DNA from 2 places in the Anaeromicrobium sediminis genome. Region 1 is predicted to be linked to the other one. Evidence: riboswitches for the same ligand, from Rfam matches in the RefSeq annotation. Region 1 holds a riboswitch; the other holds the start of a gene.
The links. A riboswitch is a leader RNA that binds a small molecule or an ion and turns the genes downstream of it on or off. The one in region 1 is predicted to bind glycine.
Positions count from the first base shown of each region.

Region 2: it holds a riboswitch for glycine, as region 1 does, so the genes downstream of both, gcvT (glycine cleavage system aminomethyltransferase GcvT) here and CCE28_RS04435 (GrdX family protein) in region 1, are expected to answer to the same signal.

Region 1 is NZ_NIBG01000002.1:327,750-331,178, forward strand. Features, by position in the region: gene CCE28_RS04425 (Na/Pi cotransporter family protein) at 1-603, shown strand, start outside; gene CCE28_RS04430 (DegV family protein) at 757-1,596, shown strand; glycine riboswitch at 1,708-1,814, shown strand; gene CCE28_RS04435 (GrdX family protein) at 1,988-2,356, shown strand; gene trxB (thioredoxin-disulfide reductase) at 2,389-3,336, shown strand; gene trxA (thioredoxin TrxA) at 3,353-3,429, shown strand, end outside.
Region 2 is NZ_NIBG01000023.1:6,562-9,990, reverse strand. Features, by position in the region: gene gcvPA (aminomethyl-transferring glycine dehydrogenase subunit GcvPA) at 1-582, opposite strand, end outside; gene gcvH (glycine cleavage system protein GcvH) at 618-1,004, opposite strand; gene gcvT (glycine cleavage system aminomethyltransferase GcvT) at 1,128-2,234, opposite strand; glycine riboswitch at 2,376-2,456, opposite strand; glycine riboswitch at 2,460-2,560, opposite strand; gene CCE28_RS18020 (PLP-dependent aminotransferase family protein) at 2,872-3,429, opposite strand, start outside.

The sequences.
Region 1 (3,429 bases):
AATAAAGAAATATTAAACATGGCAAATATAGTGTTAGAAAGTTATGAGTTATCTATAAAAGCATTCTTTGAGGGTAGTGAAAAAATTGCTAAAGAAGCCTTTAAGCTTGAAAAGATTATAAATAATATGGAAAGATCCATAGGAGAATATTTAGTTAAATTATCAAATACATCCCTATCAGCGAGACAACATGAAATTGTAGATGGAATGTTTAATACTATAAACGATATTGAAAGAGTTGGAGATCATGCAGATAACATTGCAGAATTGGCCGTATATAAGAAAGACAATAAATTAGTATTTAGTGATAAAGGTATCAAGGAATTAGAAGAGATGCACGAGAGAGTTCTAAAGTCTTATAAGGAATCTATTTTAGCCCTAGAAACAGCTGACTTAAATACAGCAAGAAGAATATTAGAACGAGAAGGCGAAATAGATCATATGGAAAAATCATTAAGAGCTAGCCACATTGGTAGACTTAATAGACAAGAATGTACTACATCTTCTGGAGTTATATTCCTAGATATTATAAGCAATTTAGAAAGAATAGGAGATCATACAGCTAAGATTGCCTTTGCCGTATTAGATTTTCCAGATAGATAATATAAAATAGGTGTAATAGGGGTTAGGACCCTTATTACACTTTTTTAATTAGAATATTAAAATTTTAACATACTAAATAAAAAATGTTGTAAAAGACAAATCCTAATAATAAGATTATCTATAAGTAGGTACAAAATGAAAGGAGCATATTTCATGAAGATAAAAATAATAACAGATAGTTTGTCTGACATTCCCAAAGAAGTAGCCCAAAAATATGATATATGTGTATTACCCCTTAAAGTAAGATTTGGAGAAGTAGAATATGAAGATCAGGTGACAATAACTATAGATGAATTTTTTGAAAAGTTGGAAAAAAGTACAGAACTTCCTAAAACAGCGCAAGTTATACCTAGTGCATATATTGAAAAAATAGAAAAATATTTAAGTGAAGGTTATGAAATCATAATTATAAATGGATCCTCAAAGGTAAGTGGAACTCATCAATCGGCCTTAATAGCTAAGGATGCAACAGATCCAGAGAAAGTTCATGTGATAGATACTCTATCACTATCCTATGGATGTGGAATGATGGCTGTAGAGGCAGCTAGAATGGCTAAAGAAGGTAAAACAAAAGAAGAAATAATTGAAAAAATTAATAGTATGATAGATAGGGTGGAAGTATTATTTTCTGTAGAAACTCTAGAATATCTAAAAAAAGGTGGAAGATTAAGTCCTGCTAAAGCCATGATAGGAAATTTATTAAATTTAAAACCCATATTACATATTGAGGGTGGAGAAATAGAAGTTATGGATAAAGTAAGGGGTAGTAAAAAAATAATAAGGAAAATGATAGATATGTGTAGAAGTATGTCGCTTGATGGAAAAATAGGTTCAATTACCCTGATACATGGTAAAAATGAAAAAAGTTTCGAAAAAATGAAGGAAGAAGTGAGAGAAGAGTTAAAACCTGTGGAAATCCTTGAAAGTCGCATAGGGCCTACAATAGGCACGCATACTGGACCAAGCCTAATCGGGATTATATTTTTAAAGTAAAAAAAACTTGCATACTTGCATAAAAAAGATATTGATAAATTTTAAACTTTGTTCTATAATGAAATTGTGATAAGGACATAGAAAAAATTGTATAAAAAAATCGATTTCTGATTGATGGGTGTGGGAGAGAACTAAAATTAGTCGCCGAAGGGACAAACAAACTATGTTATTGCCAACTGGTTTGTGAATTTTTCAGGCAAAAGGACCGTACTCTGACAGAACTCTGGAAAGCTTTTTAAATAAAAAGCACCGAAGGAGCAATCCCCTATGGGGAGAATCTCTCAGGTTTACGACAGAGAAGCGTGGCATAATTATTTGCCATGCTTTTATTTTATTCAAAAGTGTCATAAAATAAAAATGATTGTGACTTTTTAGAAAGTTGGAGGATGAGATGAAAAGAATATTAGTGACGAATAACCCAAAAGTGAATGAAGAATTTTCCAAGGAAATAGATACTATTTACATGAAGGAAAAGGATTTCATTAAAGTACTAGAATTAGTTAGAGATAAGATTCATGGGGGACATAAGTTGCTTACACATCCACTATCATCAAGTATTAAACCAAATGAAACTCCTTATAAATCTGTATTGATTTCAAAAGAAGTGGCTAAACTAGATATGGAATCCTTAATGATTATAGAGAATTCATTAGAAAGTGCTAAAAAATTAATAAATGATAGGAAAACTCCTAATTGGACAGAAAGTATTTTAGAAGATTTTCAAGTCATTGATTTGTCAATAATAAAGAGTGCTATATAGTAAGAAAAAAGTAAAGTTTAAGGAGGATTAAAATGCAAAACTTATATGATGTGGTAATAGTAGGAGCAGGACCAGCTGGATTAGCTGCTGGGCTTTATGCATCAAGAGCAAAGTTAAAAACATTAATTCTTGAAAAGGGTAAAGTTGGAGGACAAATAGTTACTACAAATGAAGTAGCTAACTATCCAGGATCAATTGCAGATGCAACAGGACCTAGCTTAATTGCAAGAATGGTAGAGCAAGCAGAAGAATTTGGAGCAGAGAAGAAAATTGATTCAATAGTAGATGTAGATTTCACTGGAAAAGTTAAAGTTTTAAAAGGTGAAAAAGAAGAGTACCATGCAAAGGCAGTAATCATTGCAACTGGAGCACAACCAAGAAAGATTGGATGCAAAGGTGAAGTAGAATTAACAGGTAAGGGAGTTTCTTACTGTGCAACTTGTGATGCTGACTTCTTTACAGACTTAGAAGTATTCGTAATCGGTGGAGGAGACTCTGCAGTAGAAGAAGCAATGTACTTAACTAAATTTGCTAGAAAAGTAACAATTGTACATAGAAGAGATGAATTAAGAGCTGCTAAGTCAATTCAAGAAAAAGCATTTAAGAATGATAAAATGGAGTTTATGTGGGATACTACTGTAGATGAGATTAAAGGTGATGGAATTATTGAGTCTATAGTATTCAAAAACACTAAAACTGGTGAATTAACTGAGTATGAAGCACACGAAGATGATGGTACATTTGGAGTATTCCCATTCATTGGATTCTTACCTATAAGTGAATTATATAAAGGTAAAGTTAAGATGAACGAAGGTGGATACATTATGACAGATGATGATATGAACACAGACGTTGATGGTGTATTTGCAGCAGGAGATATTAGAGTAAAATCATTAAGACAGGTAATCACTGCGGCAGCAGATGGTGCAATTGCAGCTGTAACTGCAGAGAAATATATTGAACACAATTTTGGAGAATAAAAAGGAGGTAAACAAAATGTTAGCTGTTGATAAGAATACTTTCCAAGAAGAAGTTTTAGAATCAGATGGTTTTGTTTTAGTAGATTATTGGAG
Region 2 (3,429 bases), on a different contig from region 1:
TAAATCCGTAACTCCGTCTGTCATATCCACTTCAATTACTTCTAAGTTTCTATATTTCATATAAGTATTTAACACTTTTCTAGTTTCAGGATTTACAGTTTTAGATACTAAAACTGATTTACGTCTAGTATTTGCGCAAGCCATTATGGCTGCCTCTGCACAAGCCGTTGCACCATCATACATGGATGCATTAGATACATCCATTCCCGTTAAATCACTAATCATAGTTTGATACTCAAATATAGCTTGTAACGTTCCCTGGCTTATCTCCGGTTGATAAGGTGTATAAGCAGTGAAGAACTCAGATCTTAAAACCATGTGTTTTATAATAGTAGGAATATAATGATCATATGCTCCTGCTCCTAAAAAGCATGTTAAATCATTTATACTCTTATTTTTACTTGCAATTTCGTTCATATGATTAAAGATTTCTATCTCTGACATTCCCTCTTTTAAGTTGAGCTCCCTACCTAACTTAAGTTCTTCTGGAATATCACTAAATAAATCATCTATAGATTCTGCATTTATTTCGTTTAGCATATATTTTCTATCTGCTTCTGTATTAGCAATATATCTATGCATAGGCTACCTCCTCCATACTTTATAGAAACTAATTTTTAATGGCTTTCACTTTCACAAAATGCCTTATAGTCTTCATGATCCATTAAACTGTCTAATTCTGATAAATCGCTGATTTCAACCTTTAATATCCAGCTTTCATAAGGACTATTATTTAAAAGTTCCGGTGAATCTTCTAATTCTTCATTTATTCCTGTAATCTTTCCTGACACAGGCATGTAAGAATCGGATGCAGCCTTAACAGATTCAATAACACCAAATACATCTCCAGCATTTAATTCATCATCAACCTCAGGCATTTCCACATAAACGATTTCCCCTAGGGCATGTTGAGCATAATCTGTAATTCCTATAGAAGCTTCATTTCCCTCTACCTTAATCCACTCATGATCCTTTGAATAATAAATTCCTTCTACTATTTTCACAATAAATTCCTCCTTAATAACTTTTTCTAAATATAATAGTCCATAACAACATCCATATTTAGATTGTTTTTAATTTTCTTAATTTTATTGAGCTAATATAGTTTTTTAAACCTATCTTAGCTTTTATTTCTTATAGTTCTTAGTGTAAAATCTCTTACTTACCACTTGAGCCTTTAAAATTCTTTTTCTCACCTTTATTTCAATAGGTGTACCTAGTTTTGAATACTCTATAGGAACCATGGCAAATCCTATATTCTTCTTAACTGTAGGAGCAGCATATCCAGTAGTTACAAATCCTATTTCTTTTCCATCTGCCCATACTTCATAACCATGTCTAGGAATTCCCTTATCTAACATTTCAAAACCTACTATTTTTCTCTTTAATCCTTCTGCCTTCTGCTTAACCAAAGCTTCCTTTCCTATAAAATCGTCTGTGTCTAACTTTACAAAGAATCCAAGGCCCGCTTCTAATGGAGTTATATCCTTAGTCAATTCATTCCCATAAAGGGGTAATGTAGCTTCAAATCTTAAAGTGTCCCTAGCTCCTAGACCCACTGGTCTTAGCCCTAGATCTTTTCCCTCTTCCATAAGTTTTTCCCAAACCATTTCTGCATTGTCATGGTCTAGGTATATTTCAAAACCATCTTCTCCCGTATATCCAGTTCTTGAAACCAAACAGCTAGCTCCGGCCACATTCACATTTCTCTTACAGTAGAAAAACTTTATCTCGGTCAAATCTGTATCTGTTAGTTTTTGTAGTATTTCTTGAGCATGAGGTCCTTGTATGGCCAATTGAGATAACGCCTCTGATATATTCACAACATCTATATCATATCCATCTGAGTTCTTCTTCATCCAGTCAAAATCCTTATCCACGTTACTAGCATTTATTACAAGGAAAAAATGTTCTTCATTAAATCTATATACTAATAAATCATCTACCACTCCACCGTCTTCATAGCACATAAATGTATATAATACCTGATTATCCTCAAGGGCAGATACATCATTAGTCACTAAATTTTGTACGAATTTAAAGGCATCCTTACCCTTAACTTCCACTTCTCCCATATGAGATACATCAAATAGACCAGCCTTATTTCTAGTAGCTTCGTGCTCTGGAGTGATGCCCTCATATTGGACTGGAAGTTCCCATCCTGAGAAGTCTATTATCTTTCCTCCGTGCTTTCCATGGGCATTGAAAAGAGCCGTTCTTTTAAGATTTGACATTTCGTTTCCCCTCCTTAAATAATTCTTTTATCACACTAAATATGATTCTCATCTTCTATGCATAACATGTAGTCTTGTTTATATTTTTGAAATTAAAAAGAGAGATATAAAGGCATGACAATTTTTAATGCCTCCATATCCCTCTGTCCTTTTTTACCTGAGAGCTTCTACACCCTATGGTGTATTTCCCCTTCGGCGTGGAAACTATCCAACTTTCCAGAGACCCATCAGATAACGATCCTTTTGCCTGAAAGTTTCTGTGAAAATTTGGCTTTTTCCACATTGCTTCTTCGGCTATCTTTAAAGATATCTCACGCTATCCTCATTTGGATAATCATATTTTATTATTTGTATTTATATTACAGTACTTTTCTGAATATTTCAACAATTGATATTAACTTAACACATTTGAAACTTCTAGAAGTTATTACAAATATAGTCAGGAAAATAAGAATCCATTTCCATGAACTAATTGTAATAACTAGGCTTTATCCTATTAAAGTCTTATGTGGCCCATATTTTTTCTAATACCATTTTATGTGGTTTTCTCTATTTTATAGGCATAATTTTCATTTTTTCTCATTTCATTTACCTAGTTAGTAGTTTTTTTGACACTTTTGTGTTTTTTATAATTTCTCTACTTCATTCCCCTAGCCAACATATGAGTATAGGCCCTTAAAATCATTCTATAATTACCATAAAAGCCTTTTATCTTACCTATAGACTCTGGCCTATCATAATCTAATATATACTTATCATTAGCCTTGTGAACAATTGGTATAGGCAAGAATTTAACCAAATGTTCCTTCACCCCTATAGCGCCACATCCAGAATCATAATAATTTCCAAAAGCCCTATTTAAATCAAAGTGAATCATGTCAATATGTCCATAGGAGAAATCCATAATTTCATCAATCGAATTAATATTCCATCCATTATAAAGTATTAATCCACCTATATTGTGAACTAATTCTTCTATTTCTTTTGCCTTTTTTAAATCTAACGCAATTGAATTGGTAAGCATAATAGCAGCTATTTTATCATCTAATAACTCTTTTAAGGAATCTATACATATACTTCCTTCTTCATCTAGTTGTACTTTTACAACTTCATATCCGGCTAAACACAATATGGACTTGCTATTTTTATAGTCCACATGAGAAACTATTATTTTAGTCCTTTTAAATTCTTTTAT